Regions from separate parts of the Microbacterium sp. FG3 genome, predicted to be linked through region 1. Evidence: predicted binding sites of a transcription regulator. Region 1 holds the regulator's gene; each other region holds the start of a gene.
What was found. The regulator LexA, encoded in region 1, represses DNA repair genes until DNA is damaged. The targets are predictions, from matches to a motif close to TCGAACANNTGTTCGA.
Positions count from the first base shown of each region.

Region 2: a site for LexA is predicted at 2,931-2,946, ahead of ACODR5_RS06575 (HNH endonuclease signature motif containing protein). Genes of this name have one in related genera too.
Region 3: a site for LexA is predicted at 4,210-4,225, ahead of ACODR5_RS05690 (HNH endonuclease signature motif containing protein). Genes of this name have one in related genera too.

Region 1 covers NZ_JBMDJT010000017.1:5,939-12,037, forward strand. Annotated here, with positions in the region: gene ACODR5_RS07495 (SseB family protein) at 1-3, opposite strand, end outside; gene priA (bifunctional 1-(5-phosphoribosyl)-5-((5-phosphoribosylamino)methylideneamino)imidazole-4-carboxamide isomerase/phosphoribosylanthranilate isomerase PriA) at 8-754, opposite strand; gene hisH (imidazole glycerol phosphate synthase subunit HisH) at 892-1,554, opposite strand; gene hisB (imidazoleglycerol-phosphate dehydratase HisB) at 1,551-2,156, opposite strand; gene ACODR5_RS07515 (histidinol-phosphate transaminase) at 2,192-3,304, opposite strand; gene ACODR5_RS07520 (LysM peptidoglycan-binding domain-containing protein) at 3,395-3,757, opposite strand; gene lexA (transcriptional repressor LexA) at 3,997-4,692, shown strand; gene ACODR5_RS07530 (alpha/beta hydrolase family protein) at 4,747-6,099, shown strand, end outside.
Region 2 covers NZ_JBMDJT010000014.1:7,528-13,626, reverse strand. Annotated here, with positions in the region: gene ACODR5_RS06590 (restriction endonuclease) at 1-797, shown strand, start outside; gene ACODR5_RS06585 (GNAT family N-acetyltransferase) at 798-1,397, opposite strand; gene ACODR5_RS06580 (ISL3 family transposase) at 1,483-2,802, opposite strand; gene ACODR5_RS06575 (HNH endonuclease signature motif containing protein) at 2,978-4,429, shown strand; gene ACODR5_RS06570 (exonuclease domain-containing protein) at 4,533-5,825, shown strand; gene ACODR5_RS06565 (hypothetical protein) at 5,928-6,099, shown strand, end outside.
Region 3 covers NZ_JBMDJT010000011.1:32,171-38,269, forward strand. Annotated here, with positions in the region: gene ACODR5_RS05665 (iron chaperone) at 1-76, opposite strand, end outside; gene ACODR5_RS05670 (hypothetical protein) at 175-777, opposite strand; gene map (type I methionyl aminopeptidase) at 851-1,594, opposite strand; gene ACODR5_RS05680 (helix-turn-helix domain-containing protein) at 1,640-1,906, shown strand; gene ACODR5_RS05685 (esterase/lipase family protein) at 1,976-2,668, shown strand; gene ACODR5_RS05690 (HNH endonuclease signature motif containing protein) at 2,693-4,177, opposite strand; gene ACODR5_RS05695 (DUF4440 domain-containing protein) at 4,297-5,142, shown strand; gene ACODR5_RS05700 (deoxyguanosinetriphosphate triphosphohydrolase family protein) at 5,213-6,099, shown strand, end outside.

The DNA of each region.
Region 1 (6,099 bases):
CACGATCTCAGTCGGTGGCGACGTCGAGCGCCTCGGCGAGCGTGAACGCGCCGGCGTAGAGCGCCTTGCCCACGATCGCGCCCTCGACGCCCTCGGGCACGAGACCGCGCAGCGCGGCGATGTCGTCGAGGCTCGAGACGCCGCCGGAGGCGATGACGGGCTTGTCCGTCCGCGAGGCGACCTCGCGCAGCAGCTCCAGGTTCGGGCCCCTGAGGGTGCCGTCCTTCGTCACGTCGGTCACGACGTAGCGCGCGCAGCCGGCGTCCTCGAGGCGGTCGAGCACCTCCCAGAGGTCCCCGCCCTCCTGCGTCCAGCCGCGGGCGGCCAGCGTGGTCCCGCGCACGTCGAGCCCGACGGCCACGGCCTCGCCGTAGCGGCCGATGATCGACGCGGTCCACTCGGGGTTCTCGAGCGCGGCCGTGCCGAGGTTGATGCGGTGCGCGCCGCTCTCGAGCGCCGCCTCGAGCGAGGCGTCGTCGCGGATGCCGCCGGAGAGCTCGATGTTGACGCCCTTGACGTGCTTGAGCACCTTGCGCAGCACGGCGGTGTTGCTGCCGCGCCCGAAGGCGGCGTCGAGGTCGACGAGGTGGATCCACTCGGCGCCCTGCGCGGCCCACTGCTCCGCGGCCTCGATGGGGTCGCCGTAGCTCGTCTCGGTTCCGGCCTCGCCCTGGGTGAGGCGCACGGCCTTGCCACCGGCCACGTCGACGGCGGGCAGCAGGATCAGTCCGGGTGTGGACGCGAAATCGTTCATATCTCCCTGTGCGGGCGGGACGCTACCGCCGGAACGCACGATGTCTGAGGGTACGCGCGCCGGGCCGATCGATCCAATCGAGCGCGAACTCCGGCGCGGATGCCCGGGGAGGGCGCGGATCGGGACCGCGCGCGGGATCAGCCGCGCAGCGATCCGACCCAGTTCGCGAGCAGGCGGATGCCGGCCTCGCCCGACTTCTCGGGGTGGAACTGGGTGGCCGAGAGCGGGCCGTTCTCGACGGCGGCGATGAACCGCCCGCCGTGCGCGGCCCACGTGACGGCGGGCTCGGGGAACGGGGGCTGCACGTCGAGCGTCCACTCCTGCGCGGCGTACGAGTGCACGAAGTAGAACCGCTCCTCGCCGATGCCGCGGAACAGCACGGAGCTCTCGGGCGCCTCGACGGTGTTCCAGCCCATGTGGGGAACGACGGGCGCATCGAGCTCGCGGACGACGCCGGGCCACTCCCCGAGGCCCTCGGTGTCGGCGCCGCGCTCGATCCCGCGCTCGAAGAGGATCTGCATGCCCACGCAGATGCCCATGACGGGCCGGCCGCCCGCCAGCCGGCGCTCGATCAGCTCTCCGCCGCGGATGGCGTTCAACTGCTCCATGACGGCGCGGAACGCGCCCACGCCGGGCACAAGCAGGCCGTCGGCATCGCGCACGAGCCCGCGGTCGTTCGTCAGGCGCGCGTCGGCGCTGGCCGCCTGCAGGGCCTTGACGGCGGAGTGGACGTTGCCCGATCCGTAGTCCAGGACCGCGACGAGCGGCCGCTCCTGGCCGGCGGAAGCCGCGTCGGTCACAGCGCGCCCTTCGTGGACGGCACGCCCGTCACGAGCGGGTCGAGGGCCTTGGCCTGGCGGAACGCGCGCGCGAGCGCCTTGAACTCCGCCTCGGCGATGTGATGCGGGTCGCGGCCGCCCAGCACGCGCACGTGCACGGTGAGGCCGGCGTTGAACGCGATCGCCTCGAAGGTGTGGCGCACGAGCGATCCCGTGAAGTGCCCGCCGATGAGGTGCTGCTCGAATCCGGCCGGCTCGCCGGTGTGGACGAGGTAGGGCCGCCCGGAGATGTCGACGACGGCCTGCGCGAGCGCCTCGTCGAGCGGCACGAGCGCGTCGCCGTAGCGCGAGATGCCCGACTTGTCGCCGAGCGCCTCGCGGATCGCCTGCCCCAGCACGATCGCGACGTCCTCGGCGGTGTGGTGCGCGTCGATGTGCGTGTCGCCGCTCGCCTTCACCGTGAGGTCGGTCAGCGAGTGCTTCGCGAACGCCGTGAGCATGTGGTCGAAGAACGGCACGCTCGTGTCGATGCTGCTCGCGCCGGTGCCGTCGAGGTCCAGTTCGAGCTCGACGGACGACTCGCTCGTCGAGCGGCTGCGGCGGGCGGTGCGGGCTGCGGTCATACCCTCGAGTCTATTGCGCGGGGAGGCATCCCGGCTCAGTTGCCGATCTCCGCGAGCGCCTCGAGGAACGCCGTCGTCTCGTCCTCCGTGCCCGCCGTGACGCGCAGGTGGCCGGGGATGCCGATGTCGCGCACGAGGATGCCGCGGTCGCGCAGCGCCGACCAGGTGCGCGAGGTATCGGTCACCCCGCCGAACAGGACGAAGTTCGCCCACGACGGGTAGACGGTGTAGCCGAGCGCCTCGAGCGTGGCCGACATGCGGTCGCGCTGCTCGACGATCTCGTCGACCGTGCGCAGCATCGTGTCGGCATGGCGCAGGGCCGCGGAGGCCGCCGCCTGCGTGAGGGCGGACAGGTGATAGGGCAGCCGGACGAGGCGCAGCGCGTCGATGAAGGCGGGATCGGCGGCGAGGTAGCCGACGCGCGCGCCCGCGAAGGCGAACGCCTTGCTCATGGTGCGCGAGACGGCCAGGCGCGGGCGCCCCTCCAGCAGGCTCAGGGCCGACGGCTCCTCGCGCGGCGCGAACTCGCGGTACGCCTCGTCGACGATGACGATCCCGTCGGTGGCGTCGTAGACCGCCTCGACGACGTCGAGCGACAGCGGCGTGCCCGTGGGGTTGTTGGGCGCGCAGAGGAAGACGACGTCGGGCCGCGCGTCGGCGACCTGACGGGCCGCGTCCTCGGGATCGATCTCGAAGCGCGGGCCGCGCTCGCCCGTCACCCAGTCGGAGCCGACGCCGCGGGCCAGCAGCCCATACATCGAGTAGGTGGGTGCGAAGCCGAAGGCCGAGCGGCCCGGCCCGCCGAAGGCCTGCAGCGCCTGCTGGAGCACCTCGTTCGAGCCGTTGGCCGCCCAGAGCTGCTCGGGCACGAGTCCGTGGCCGAGGTAGTCGGCGAATCCCTCGCGCAGCTGGGTGAACTCGCGGTCGGGGTAGCGGTTCACGTCGCGCAGGGCGCGCGAGACGGCGTCGGCGATGTCGTCGGCGACCTCGTCGGGCACCGGATGCGTGTTCTCGTTGACGTTCAGCGCGACCGGAACCGCCATCTGCGGCGCCCCGTAGGGCGTCTGCCCGCGCAGGTCGGCGCGGAGCGGCAGGTCGTCGAGGGTGATCGCGGGAGCGATCGAGGTATTCGCCGGGTCGGAGGTCACGCCCTCCATGTTAGATCCGAGCGGCCCCTCGATGCCGGACGATCGCCGTGCCCGTCATCGCGCGGACGACGATGCCGCCCCGGCCCCCGCTCAGTCGGCGTAGCCCGCGGGAACCGCGATCTGCTGGCCGGGGCTCACGAGCCCGCCGGCGAGGTTGTTGAGCCGCTTCAGCTCGTACACCACGTCGCGCGGGTCGTGACCGGGTGCCACGTCCTGCGCGATGCTCCACAGCGAATCGCCCGCGGTGACCGTGACGAGGTGGAACGCCGAGGCGTCGGCGCCCGCCTCGCCCGATGCCAGGGCCGCGCCGCCGCCGAGCACGGCCGCCGCGAGACCCGCGACGACCGGAGCGGCCGCCAGCGCCGCCAGCACGCGTCGGCCGCGCACCGTGAGGCGCAGCCGGGTGCGGGGCGCGGAGGGGGCTGCCGCTGCCGTGAGGATGGCGGTGCTCATGTCGTGCTCCTTCTGTCTGGGCGGCTTCGCATCCGACGCTCGGCCGGGAGGCCGGATGCGAAGCTCTGTACCGAATATACGTTCGACGGTTCGAACATGTCAACGCTATCTCCGACATCCGACATCGGATCCGCCGGGACACGCTCGAACAAATCTCCCGAAGACCCCGACGAATCGGCTACCTTCGAGGTCGAGGGTCACGTAATCACGGACCTCCGACATCCGAACGAGGAGCACAGATGAGCGACGCCGCGGCCGACATTGCCGGCACCGACGACAAGCCCCGCACGCGGCGTCGCCGGAACCTCAGCGAGAAGCAGATGGCCATCCTCGAGGTCATCCAGCGCTCGATCCAGCGCCACGGCTACCCGCCGAGCATGCGCGAGATCGGCGACGCCGTCGGGCTGAAGTCGCTCTCGAGCGTGACGCACCAGCTCGGCCAGCTCGAGCTCAGCGGCTACCTGCGCCGCGACCCCGGCAAGACGCGCGCCATGGAGGTGCTCATCGACCTGCCCGGCCTGTCGGGCGAGAACCCGGCCGACACGGCGCCCGCCGTCGGCGACGCGGCGATGGTGCCGCTCGTCGGGAACATCGCCGCGGGCGTGCCGATCACGGCGGAGCAGCAGGTCGAGGAGATCTTCCCCCTGCCCCGCCAGCTCGTGGGCAAGGGCGAGCTGTTCATGCTCAAGGTCAACGGCGACTCGATGATCGACGCCGCGATCTGCCACGGCGACTGGGTGGTCGTGCGCGCGCAGAACAACGCCGATAACGGCGACATCGTCGCGGCGATGCTCGACGGCGAAGCCACCGTGAAGGCCTTCCGCCAGCGCGACGGCCACACGTGGCTGCTGCCGCGCAACTCGGCGTTCGAGCCGATCCTCGGCGACGAGGCGACCGTGCTGGGCAAGGTCGTCGCCGTGCTGCGCGCCGTCTGATCCGCACCGGCGGGCGCCCTGCGGCCCGCCGCCGTCTCGCCTACGGTGGGTGGCATGGCCTCCGAAGCGACCGCCCCCGCCCGCACGATCGCGCCCTACGGCACGTGGCGATCGCCGATCACCGCGGCCGACGTGGCCGGCGGATCGCTGCGCCTGGACGGCGCGCGCTTCGTGGGCGACGAGGTCTGGTGGAGCGAGGGCCTGCCGGCCGAGCGCGGCCGCACGGCCCTGATGCGCGGCGAGGCCGGCCGCGAGCCCGAGGTGCTGCTGCCCGCCCCCTGGAGCGTGCGCTCCCGCGTGCACGAGTACGGCGGCGGTGCGTGGACCGCCGGCGACGACGGCGTCGCCTACTTCGTCGAGCACGCCGACCAGCGCGTCTACAGGTTCGCGCCGGGCACGGATCCCGAGCCGCTCACCCCGGCGGACGGCGGCATGTGCTTCGGCGACCTCACCCTCGCCGAGGGCGCGCTGTGGGCCGTGCGCGAGACGCACACCGGCGCCCCGGTGCCCGCGCGCGACATCGTGCGCATCCCCCTCGACGGGTCGGCCGCGCACGACGCGGCCGCCGTCGCGAGCGTCGTGGCGGGCAGCGACTTCCTCGCCTATCCGGCCCCGCGCGGCGATCGGATCGCGTGGATCGCGTGGGACCATCCCGACATGCCGTGGGACGCCGCCGAGCTGCGCGTCGGCCGCCTCGACGAGCGCGGCCGCGTGACCGAGCACGTGGTGATCGCCGGCGGGCGCACCGCGGCGGGCACCGTCTCGGCGCTGCAGCCCGAGTGGACGGGCGACGACGAGCTGATGTTCCTCGCCGACATCCCGCACCCGGGGCAGGATGCGCGCTGGAACCTGCACTGGGCGCGCTTCGACGGCCTGTCGGCGGTCGGGCCCGAGCCGATCATGACGGTCGACGCCGACACGGGCGGGCCCCTGTGGAACCTCGGCGCGCGCTGGTACGCGACCATGGCCGACGGCCGGATCCTCGCGGTGCAGACGAACGGATCGGATCAGCTCGTCGTGATCGATCCCACGTGCGGCGCCGAGGACGCCCTCGACACGCCCCTCACGGGCGGCGTGCTCGTGCGCGACGTGCGGGGCCAGCGCGTGCTGCTGACCGGCGCCGGCGCGCGCGTGCCGGGCGGCCTGTGGCTGCTCGACGTCGACGCGCACACGATCGAGCCGGTGCGGGGCGGCGTGCCCGTCGGCGACCTCGACCCCGCCTGGCTTCCGGTCTCGCGCGCCATCACCTGCCCCGGTCCGAACGGTCCCGTGCACGCGTTCGACTACCCGCCGACGAGCCCCGAGTTCGACGCACCCGAGGGCGAGCTGCCGCCCTACCTCGTGCTGGTGCACGGCGGTCCCACCACCCACGTCTCGGGCACGCTCTCGATCGTCATGGCGTACTTC
Region 2 (6,099 bases), on a different contig from region 1:
GCGTCACGGTGAACAGGGATGACCTCATCAACCAGTGTGTCGCGGCGATCTCGCAGCAGCCGCCGATCGAGCCGCTGCGCATCGAGGTAACGCGCTCCGCCGTGCGGGTGCTTCGAGGAGGGGCAAAGGGCGAGCAGCTCGGCACGCGCTCGGCTGAGTTGCAGGGCAGCTACGACCTTCCGGACATCATCAAGGAGCTGCAGGAGGCGACCTCTCTCACGCGACGCACGATCGTCGACATCCTGCTGAAGAGCGGCCGACTTCAGGAGTTCCTCGCGAACCCGAACGACGTGATCGCGATGCTCAAACGGCAGATCACAACAGTGCTCGAGCACATCGTCACCAACGGCATCCAGTACGAGAAGATCGGCGGATTCGTCTACGAGCTGCGCGAGCTGCAGGCCGACGGCGCCAAGGAGAAGGAGTACTTCGCCGACAACCTCTACAAGGTCGCGAATACGGCCAAGACCGACTTCGATCACGTCGTGTTCGACTCGGGGCCCGAAGAGGAGTTCGCCCGACTGCTCGACTCGCGCGAGGACGTCAAGCTCTTCCTCAAGCTTCCGCCCGCCTTCAAGGTGGATACGCCCGTGGGGCCGTACAACCCCGACTGGGCGATCATCAAGCAGGAGGATGGCGAGGACCGGATCTACATGATCCGCGAGACGAAGAGCACGCTCGACCCGGCGAAGCGCCGGCCGAGCGAGAACGCCAAGATCAGGGCAGCGGCCGAGCACTTCAAAGAGATCGGCGTAGCGGACTATGCGGTGTCGGCGCCGGAGAACTGGAGGCTCTGACTACCCCCGCCACTCCTCGGCCAGCAGTGCGTACGTGAGCCCGTCCATCCACTCGCCGGAGCGGTGCAGGCTGTCGCGCACCGCGTGGGCCTCGCGACGCATGCCGAGGCGCTCCATGAGGCGCCACGAGGGTTCGTTGGCCGCGAAGCAGTTCGCGGTCACGCGGCGCAGGCCGAGCGGGCCGAAGCAGAGGTCGATCGCGGTGCGCACCGCCTCGGTGGCGTAGCCGTGGCCCTGGAACGCGGGGTCGAGCGTCCAGCCGACCTCGGCCTGCACGCCGCGCGCCTGCGCGGCCACCTCGGCCTGCGCCCACGCGTCCTCGACCTTGATCATGAGGTCGCCGATCACGGTGCCCTCATCGGGGAGGACGATCGAGACCAGCGACGGGCTGTTGCGGCGCATGCGCGCGCGGTGTCCGTCGAGGGTGTCGGGCGCGCCGCCGATCCACATGCCCACCTCGGGCAGCCGGCGGAACGCCCACATCGCGTCGATGTCGGCCGGCGTCACGCGGCGCAGCAGCAGGCGCTCGGTGCGGATGGGCCAGTCCACGGCCCGCAGCGGATCGGCGACGAGGGCGCTCTCGGTGGCGGGGTGTTCCATCCCGTCACGGTATCGCGCGGGTCGGATTCCGCCGATGCAGGAGGCCGCTGGCCGGTTATCCGGCTCTTCGGACATCCGGTGGGGGTCATGGGGTGAGTCCGCCGGCGGCGAGGAGCATGCGGAGCCGGTAGTTGTGCCGGTTGCGGTAGCCGCGGGCGAGGCGGCGGTGGAGCTCGATGATCCCGTTCACGGCCTCGGTGCCACCGTTCGATGACCGCCCCGTCGTGAAGTACGCCAGGAACGCGTCGCGCCAGCGGCGGAGGGTGCGGCCCAGTCGTGCGATCTCGGGGATCGGGCAGGTGTGGAACGTGTCGACGACTTGCTCAGCGATCCGCCGCCCCGCGGCCAGATCGCCCTGGTGGTAGGCGGAGCGGAGTTGCTGCGCGCACTGCCAAGCGACGAACACTTCGTCGTGCGCGGGGTCGGCTTCCATCGCCGCGGTCAGCCTCACCCGCTGCTTCTCGGTGAGGTTCTCGGCCCCGGCGCGCAGGATGGTCTGCACCCCGTAGAGCGGGTCGCCCTTGCGTCCGCGGTGCCCGAGGGTGTCCTGCTGAACGCGACGGCGGACCTCGTCGACCGCGGCGGTGCCGAGCTTCACAACGTGGAACGCGTCGAGGACGGCGACGGCGTCGTCGAGCTTGTCGTCGATCGCGGTCTTGTATCCGGCGAACGGATCCAACGCGGCGACCTTCACCTGCTTCCGGAACGCGTCGCCGCGCTCACCGAGCCAGGTCGCGTACGCCTTCCCGGATCGACCGGGCACCAGATCCAGCAGCCTGGCCCGCGTCTTCCCTTGGCTGTCGCGGGTGAGGTCGACCATCCCGGTCAGCTCCTTCGGCCCCCGTCGGCGCGGGTCGACGTGATGCCAGACGTGCTCGTCGACGCCGAGGCTGGTGACATTCTCGAACCGGGACTCGTCCGCCGCGAGCTTGACCAGTTCGGGTTCGACGGCCCGCCACACCGTCTTCCACGACGTCCCGAGCTGCCGGGCGAGTCCTTGGATGGTGGCGTGCTCGCGACGCAGCTGCCCGATCGCCCACGCGACGGCGCGCTTCGTGATCGACCCGCGCGGCGCGACCAGCGACGGGACCTGTTCCACGAACGTCTTCCGCGGACAGCCGGACTCGCCGCACCGCCACATCCGCTGCCGCCACACCACCCTCACCCGCGTCACACCCGGCACGTCATGCAGCACCCGAAGGCGCCGACCACGGCTCGTCACGAGCACGCCGCACCCCGGGCAGCCCGTCGGGGACGCCGGAGTCGAAACGGTCACCACAAGAAGTCCGTCGCGACGCTCGACGTGCTCGACATGGACACCGTCGAGGCCGAGAAGCAGGTCGCAGCGGGCACACGGACAGTCGGCGGGGCGCGCGTCAGCGCACCCCGAAGTAGGGTGAAGCACGTCGAGGTCCTCGGTCGGAATCAGAGAGTTAGCGCTTCTGATCCTCGGGGACCTCGACCCCTACCGCCGAATCACCGCCCGGCCACCCTCACCCCACCGGATGTCCGAAGAGCCGGTTATCCACAGGCTCGAATATTTCTTCGAAAGTGTCGGTGGTCGGTGGGACGATGGGGGTATGTCGACGCCCACGGTCTCATCCTGGTTCCCCACCCCGGGGGAGCGGGAGCGCGCGCGTGTGCTCATCGGATCGGTGGCCCGCATCGAGCAGGAGATCAATCGGCTGGAGGCGCGGAAGGCGCGGCTGCTGGCGCTGCTCGTCGACGACGTGATCGCGCAGCAGGCGAGGTCGGCTCCGGGCATCTCCGATGACCTGCCGATGCGGTCGGCCGCCGCCGAGATCGCCGCGGTCTCGGGCGTCGCGCAGCGCACGATGATGGCGCGGATGAGCGAGTCGTGGACGCTGCGCGAGCGGTTCCCGGCGACGCTCGCCGCGATGGATGCCGGCGGCCTGTCTCGTCGGCATGCGTCGGTGATCGTCGACGAGGGGCTGCGGCTGAGCGACGACGCCTCCCGCGCCGCCTACGAGGAGCAGGCGATCCCCGCGGCGAAGTCGGGCACCGTGGCAGCCGCGCGAGAGGCGTGCCGGCGCTTCGCGGAGGCGGCACAGCCGGTTGCCCTGGCCGAGCGGCATCGCGAGTCGCGCCAGCAGCGGGGCGTGTTCGTGCGCCCGCTGGAGGACGGCATGGCCGAGCTGTGCCTGGTGGCCTCCGCCCCGCTGGTGCAGGGCGCGCACGATCGGCTGACGCAGATGGCGAAGTCCGTGAAGCGCGCGGCGGCGCGGGGCGCCGACGGTGCGGATGCCGCACGGGGAGAGGGGCTCGATTCTGCGGGAGCGCCCACCGTCGGCTCGTCCCGAGGTGAGGCCGCCGAGCCTTCGGGCGCGGCATCCGATGCGCGCACTCTCGATCAGCTTCGGGCCGACATCGCCGTCGACCTTCTCCTGTCGGGAGCCCCGCAGGCGCACGTTGCGCACGACGCCACTGGAGCGAACGCGCTCGACGGCATCCGCGGCACGGTCCAGGTGACGATCCCGGTGCGCACGGTCATCGGGATCGGAGAGGATGCCGCGTTCCTCGCGGGGTACGGCCCGATCGACCCCGACACCGCCCGCCGGCTTGCCGCGACGGCGCCGGGATGGGAGCGGCTGTTCCGCGATCCCGACACGGGCGCGCTGCGCGCCGCCGACCACTATCTGCCCACGGCGGCGCAGCGCCGGTTCCTGCATGCGCGCGATGAGCACTGCAGGTTCCCGGGGTGCCGGCTGCCTGCCCGGCGATGCGACATCGACCACACGGTCGCCTTCGCGGAAGGCGGGCGCACGAGCGTGGCGAACCTCGGTGTGCTCTGCCGCGGACACCACGTGCTCAAGCACAACTCGCCGTGGCGCGTGCGGCAGCGCGAGGACGGCGAGCTCGAGTGGATCAGTCCCACGGGGCGCACGATCGTCGACCAGCCCGAGCCCGCCGTGCGATTCGTCGACTCTGTCGAAGCTGACGCCGCAGCCGCCGGCGTCACGGTGGCGTCCGCACGATCGAGTGCGCCATCGGGCGATCCGCCGCTGTCCTGACTGGCAACCCTGCCCGGGCAGTTGTGGTGAGATGTCGGCGCCTTCTGTCAGCATGTCGCTGCGCCCGTCTGTGTGCGCGTCATCCTGCCGAGAGGAACCGAACATGTCGTACGCCGTCATCGACTTCGAGACCACCGGGTTCTCGCCGCAGCGCGGCGACCGCGTCGTCGAGGTGGGTGTGGTGCTGCTCGATGACGAGGCGAGGGTCGAGCACGAGTGGACGACGCTCGTCAATCCGCAGCGCGACGTCGGCCCCACGCACGTGCACGGGATCCACGCGAGGGACGTCGCCGATGCGCCGACCTTCGGCGACATCGCCGGCCACCTCGTCTCGCTCCTCGGCGGGCGCACGGTCGTCGCGCACAACCAGGCGTTCGACGTGCGCTTCCTGCGCGCCGAGCTCTCGGCGCACAAGCACGAGATCGACGCCGCCTACGCCGCGCTGTGCACGATGCTCTGGTCGCGCCGCTCGTACGGAGCCGCCAAGCTCGCCGACGTGTGCGCCGTGCTCGGACTCCCGCACGCCGTCACGCACGCGGCGCTCGACGACGCACGCGCCGCGGCCGGCGTCCTCAGCTCGCTGCTGCGCACGGAGCGCGAGAACCCGCTGTGGGACATCGAGACCAGCCAGGCGATCTTCCCGCTCGCCCCGTCCGCGCCGTCCCGCGCGGTCGCCCTCGGGCGCGCGATCCGGGCGGCCGAGACGAGGTGGGACGACGCGACCGACGCGCCGCTGTGGCAGCGCGTGTCCGTGCCGACCGATGGCGCGGATCCGGCCGCCGCGGTCTACCTCGAGCTGCTCGCCGAGGTGCTCGAGGACGGCCTCATCTCGGCCGCGGAGTACTGGCGCCTCGCGGCGATCGCCGAGGTCGCGGACCTCGGATCGCACCGGCTGCCCGAACTCCACGCCCGCTACCTCGATGCGGCCATCGCCGAGGCGGCCGCGGACGGGCAGGTGACGGGGTCGGAACGGGAGGAGCTGGCGCGGATCGCGACGCTCCTCGATCTTCCGCTCCCGAGCCTGCCGGCCGAGAAGCCCCAGATCGCCTCGTCGCCGGCCGGCACGCTCCCTGCGCCCGGCGACATCCCGGCGGCGCACCGCCCCACGGCCGCCTCCGAGGCGAGCCCCACCGGGGCGCGCTTCCAGCTCTCGCCGGGCTGCCGCGTCGTGTTCACCGGTGCGATGAGCCGCCCGCGCGAGGAGTGGGCGCGCGCGATCGCCGACGCCGGCTTCATCACGGGCAGCGTGACCAAGAACTGCGCGGTGCTCGTCGCAGCCGATCCGGCGAGCCAGTCGGGCAAGGCGAAGACCGCCGCCAAGCACGGCATCCCGATCGTCACGGAGAGCGAGTTCGAGGCGGTCTTCGAGGAGTACCTGCGTGCGCGCTCGGCCTAGTCCCTCCTGACGCCGCCGATGCCGCATCCGCGCGCCCGCGTCAATGCCCTCCCGCTGCGCCCGCGGCGGCGCGAGGCTGGCAGGTGAACAAGGAGGTACGACATGACGAGCAACGACGACCGCCGCGATCTCGCGAACGACCGCGTCAGCGAGGATCCGGAACTGCCCCTCGGCGAGGATCCGGTCATCGGCGAGGACTCCGAGCTGCCGGCAGGCGAGGATCCCGTGGAGGGGGAGCGCGCGCCCGTCGACGCCGACGATGGGGGAACGCCGA
Region 3 (6,099 bases), on a different contig from region 1:
TCGGGCGGCGCCGCTCCTTCGCGGTCTCCTTGATCGCCTCCCGCTCCTCTGCGGTCAGGCCCTCGTTCTTCGCCATGGTGACTCCTTCCGTGTGGCTCGTCCCACACGCTACGCGCGGCGCCGCGCGGCCGCTTCTCGATTCCTGATGCGTCCGGGCGTTCCCGCGCCGCGGCGTCACGAGGAGGGCATCCGATCGGTGCGCACGATGATGCAGTCGTCGAAGTCCCAGTAGTCGTCGACGGTGTCCGGATCGCCGTCGTCGCCCTCGAGACCCGCCTCGTGGAACGCGTCGTAGATGCTCTGCTCATAGGGCGTCAGCTCGTCGTCGTTGTCGCGCAGGCGCTCGCCGCTGTCGGATGTGAAGCAGAAGTGGACCGAGCCGTCCTTGCCCATCTCGTCGTAGCGGGCGCGAGTGGTGGTCAGCAGATCGCGGACGACGCCGCCCGCGACAACCTGCGGGGTCTCGAGGTTCACGTGGATCTGCTGGCAGAGCTGCTCGCAGCTGGAGCCGGAGCCGTAGACGTCGGTCACCCGGTAGTCGCGAGGCAGCTCCGCCGAGATGGCGGCCTCGAGGTCGTCGAGGTCCTGCGCGGAGAGGCGGTTGTCCAGGACGAACAGGCCGCGGAAGCCGAGCACGGCGAGCACGACCACCAGCGCGGTGACGAGCAGCATGGCGCTGCAGCCGATGCCCAGGCCGAGTGCCCACCCGTTGACCTTGCGGCGCGGCCGTGGCGGCGGCGGCGCGGGCGGTCGTACGGGAAATCCGTACTGCGTCACGCCTGGCTCATCTCGGTCCGTCCTCCCCTGCGGATCATCATGCCGGGTTTCGCGGGAGGGTGAGAACCTCGCATCAGTCCTCCGTGATCGCCACCGTGTGCTCGGTGTGCGCCGTGCGGGCCCCCGTCGCACTGCGGAGCGTCCAGCCGTCGGGATCCACGACGAGTTCATCGGTGTCGGCCATCACCCATGGCTCCAGCGCGAGCATGAGACCGGGGCGCAGTCGGTACCCGCGGCCGGGCCTGCCGAGGTTCGCCACGTGCGGATCCTGATGCATCGTCGTCCCGATCCCGTGCCCGCCGAACTCGAGGTTCACCGGGTAGCCCGCCTCCGTGAGGACGCCGCCGATGACGTGCGAGAGGTCGCCCACGCGCGCTCCCGGCCTCGCGACGGCGATCGCGGCGTCGAGGGCGCGCTCGGTGGTCTCGATGAGGTGCGCGCTCTCGGGATCGCGCGCCTCGCCCACGATGAAGCTGACGGCGGCGTCGGCCGCCACGCCGCGCAGCGAGACCGCGAGGTCGAGGGAGAGGAGGTCGCCGTCGGCGAGGCGGTAGTCGTGCGGGCGGCCATGCAGGACGGCGTCGTTCACCCCGGTGCAGATGTGATGGCCGAACGGTCCGCGCCCGAACCGCGGGGCGTAGTCGACATAGCAGGAGTCCGCTCCGGCCTCTCGGACGAGCTCCGCCGCCCAGCGGTCGATGTCCAGCAGGTTCACCCCCGGCGTCGCGCGGCGCTTCAGCGTCTGGAGGATGTCGCCGACGAGCGCGCCGGTGTCGCGGGCGCGTCGCAGCTGGTCGGGGGTGAGGATCTCGATCATCCAATAACTATACCGGTCAAAGAATCCCGATACCCTGGAGTCATGATGGTTCGCCTGCCCCTCACCCATGAGGACCTCGCGCGCGGAGAGCGCCTCGGCGCGGTGCTGCGGCGCGCCCGGGGCTCCCGCACGATCCTGGAGCTCGCGAGGGAGGCCGACGTCTCCCCCGAGACGCTGCGCAAGATCGAATCGGGCCGCGTGGCCACGCCGGCCTTCCCGACGATCGCCGCGATCGCCGACGCGCTCGACATCTCGCTCGACGAGATCTGGGCCGAGATGCGCGCGTCGGAGCCGGAGTCGCTCGCCTCCTGACCCGGACTGGTCCTCCGCCGAGGAGTCAAGAGGTCGCGCGCTCGGCGCGCAGCGGAGAGGATGGCCACCATGCCGATCGCACCCGTGCCCGCCCTGCGCGCGGCCGGGTGGTGGGTCCGCGACTACGCATACGCCGCCGTCTGGCAGGCCCGCGCGTTCGCGAACCGCACCGATCCGCGGCGGTTCCGCGCGGGAGGGCTCGCGCCGGTGCTCGTGATCCCCGGGGTGTACGAGACGTGGACGTTCCTGCAGCCGCTCATCGTCGCGCTGCATGAGCGGGGGCATCCGGTCCATGTCGTCGATCCGCTGCGGCACAATCGGCGGCCGGTCGCGACGGGCGCGCAGCTCGTGGCGGAGTACCTGGAGGCGCACGACCTGCACGACGTCGTGCTCGTCGCGCACAGCAAGGGCGGTCTGATCGGCAAGCACGTCATGGCGCTGACGCCGGCGGCCGCGCGCGTGCGCGGCATGATCGCGGTGGCCACGCCGTTCGGCGGATCGCGGTACGCCCGCCTGATGGTCTCGCCCACCCTGCGCAGCTTCTCGCCCCGCAATGCGACGATCCTCGCCCTCGCGCGCGAGACGACGGTCAACGCGAGGATCGTCTCGCTGTACGGCCGCTTCGACCCGCACATCCCGGGCGGCAGCGAGCTTCCGGGGGCGCACAACGTGATGCTCGAGACGGGCGGGCACTTCCGGATCCTGGCGCACCCGCGCGTGATCGCCGAGGTCGCCGCGATGGCCGAGCCCGCCGCCGGCTGAGGCGGGCCGCCGAACCAGGGGCGGTCACCCGGCGACCCAGTCGGCGGCAGAGTGCCTGCCTGGTGCGGCGCTGCTCTCGGGCACGGCCGTCTCGGTGAACCGCACGCCCGATGTCGGTCGGCCGGTGTAGTGGTGGCCGAGGGGGCTGGTCCATTCGAGTTCTCCCCCGACGAGATGTCGTACCTGCCAGGGTGAATGGTGTTTGAGCATGTGATGTCGCTTGCACAGGCTCTGGAGGTTGGTCACGTCGGTGGGGCCGCCCCGCGAGTGCGGGTGGATGTGGTCGGCGTCGCACCGTCGGGCGGCTTGCCGGCAACCGGGGAAGCGGCAGTGCTCGTCGCGGGCCCGGAGGAACCGCCGCTGCGCCGCAGTGGGCGTGTAGTGATCGACGGTCAGCAGCGCCCCGGTGTTCGGGTCGAGGAACAGCCGCTCCCACGCGGTGACCTCGGCCGCGAGCCGGCGGGCCGTGGCCGGATCGATCGGCTCCCCGCCCGCCGTGGGGACGCCGCTCGGGCGCCGGGCGCCGCGGTGCAACCCGGAACTCCCGCGCCGCTCGTGCCGGTGCTCGCGCATGGAGTTGCCGGCCGTCGTGCCGGGGACCGCGTCGGCGTGGATGCGGCCGTCGGTGAGGACGTGGGCGGGGATGGTGACGTGGATCGTGCCGCGTACCTGCGCGAGCACGTCCTGCCCGGTGCCGTCTTCGACGATGTGCCCGCTGGGTGCGCCGGCGAGCAGCAGGTCACACGCCAGGTCGGCGCGCAGCTCATCGATGCGGCGCTTGTCGGGCCCAGCCGCCGCACCGGCACCTTCCGCCGTCCCCGCGTCGGTACCGGCAGTCCGTCCGAACGCATCCCGCTCGGCGATCACCGTCCGCGCCATCGTGGTCAGCCGGTCGTGGATGCCCTGCACCAGCGGCACCGGTGCGGTCAGCCGCAGCTCGGCCATCCCGTCCTCCAGCGCCGTCACCCGCACACCCCGCCGGGCCCGGGCCGCCTCGTGGCGCTGCGCGAGGGACTCCTCCAGGAACGCGTCGGCGATCGCCCGGCACATCGGCTTGAGCCCCGCCACCGTCGCCTCCTCCGCGACACCGAGCGCCCGCGCCTCGTACTCCCGCCGATCCGCCGCGTCCCCGATCCGCGTGCCCTCGGCCACGAGCACCGCGGCGTGACGGCCGGGCAGCCGGCCCTCCTCCACCTGCGCCAGCGTCGCCGGGAAGTCCCGCACCAGCAGCGCGGCGTCGACCATGCGGTTCTCCACGGTCCGCGGCCCCTCCCGCAGGGCCGCGGCGACCTCCGCGGCCATCGACCGCACCGGCATGTCCCACTCCGGCGGGGCACCCGCACGCTCCACCTGCCCGACCGCGATATCCAACGCCCGGCCCAGCAGGCGCGCCTCCTCGGCCTCCAACCGCGCCCGCTCCGCCCGCACCACCTGCAGGCGCGACACGATCCGGCCCGTCTCGGCGCGCTCCGACGCCGTGGGCTCCCAGAAGACCGTGTCTCTTTCCATACCCCGATTCTCCCAGCCACCCCCGACAACCATCGAAGAAATGTACGGGGTGGGGATAAGTCGCCAGCCCGCTCCACAGGTCAGCCACGCGGGACCCGCACCCGCCCTAGGGTGGCCATATGAGCGACTCCCCCTCGGTGCGACAGCTGCGACTCGTCGTCGCGGTGGACGACTTCGACGCGACCCTCCGCCTCTACCGCGACGTGCTCGGGCTGCGCGAGCAGGCGGCGTTCCACGGGGACGGCGGCGCGCGCGTCGCCATCCTCGACGCCGGTGCCGCCACCCTCGAGATCGCCAACCGGGCACAGGTGGAGATGATCGACGGCATCGAGACCGACGGTGGCACGAGCGACCGGATGCGGGTCGGGTTCGAGGTGGATGACGCCGCGGCGACGACCGACCGGTTTGTCGACGCAGGTGCGCAGCTGGAGGCCGCGCCCCGCGAGACGCCCTGGCGCTCCCTCAACTCCCGGCTGCGCACCCCCGGCGACCTTCAGGTCACGCTGTTCCAGGAGCTCGAGACCCTCGAGCAGCGCAGCGCGCGCCCGGGATTCCGAAGCGAAGCCCCGGCAGCGGGCGACGACGGGATCGCGGAGGTCATCGAGAACGAGCGGCAGCTGCAGGACCCCGCCGTGCGGCGGGACGGCGCGCGCCTCGAGTCGCTTCTCGCGGCCGACTTCACCGAGATCGGCGCATCGGGCCGCATCTGGGACCGCGCGCAGATCGTCGACCTGCTGCGCAACGAGACCGTGCGCGACGAGGCCGGCACCGACGAGGCCGGCACCGACGCGATCGAGATGCGCGAGGTCCAGGCCCGGTCGCTCGGCACGGGCCTGGTGCTCGTGACGTGGCTCTCGCAGCGCGCGGGTCGGCACGCCCGCCGCTCGTCGCTGTGGCGGCGCGACGCGGACGGCTGGCGGCTCGTGCACCACCAGGCCACACCGCTGCCCGACGCCGCCGGCTGACCGCCGACACCGGCTGCGCGCCCGACGCGGCGCGATGAGCCACCCCCGCGCGCTCTGCGACACTGTGGTGATGGCCATCACCGCTGACGCCGGCCAGGGCATCGCTCGCCCGGCCGACCCGCGCGCCGCCCGGCGCATCCCCGAACCGCTCGACGAGTTCCAGAGCGCGGAGCAGCAGCCCGAGTACCGCGTCGACGTGGAGCGCATCCGCTTCTCGCCGTACTACTCGCGCCTGTCGGCCGTGACGCAGGTGATCTCGCAGACGGGCGCCGGCCTGGCCGTGCACAACCGGCTCACGCACTCCATCAAGGTGGCGGCGGTGGCGCGCGCGATCGCGACGCACCTGTCGAGCCTGCCGGGCGACGACGGACGGATCGTCGCCGAGCTGGGCGGCTGCCATCCCGTCGTCGTGCAGGCGGCGGCCGCGGCGCACGACCTCGGGCACCCGCCGTTCGGCCACCTCGGCGAGCAGACCCTGGACCGGCTCGCGCGCGAGCGCTTCGGGCTCTGGGAGGGCTTCGAGGGCAATGCGCAGACGTTCCGCATCATCACGCGCCTCGACGAGTTCGACGAGCCCGGCGTGGGCCTGAACCTCACGGCCGCCGTGCGGGCCGCCGTGTTGAAGTACCCGTGGCGGCGGGGCGAGGGCGGCGTCCGCCGCGGCGGGTCGGGCAAGTTCTCGTACTACGCGCTCGACATCGACGAGCAGCGCGAGGCGCTGGCCGCCTATCCCCGGATCGAACAGGGCCAGCAGACCGTCGAGTGCTCGGTCATGGACATCGCCGACGACATCGCCTACTCGCTGCACGACCTCGACGACTTCTACCGCGCCGGCCTGCTCGACCAGGCGATCATCGCGGCAGAGTTCCGCACCTGGCGCGCCGAGCTCGCGCACCTGCGCGGCGCCGACCTCGCCGAGCTGCGCGCGGACGAGCGCGTGCCCGGCCGCTCGCTCGA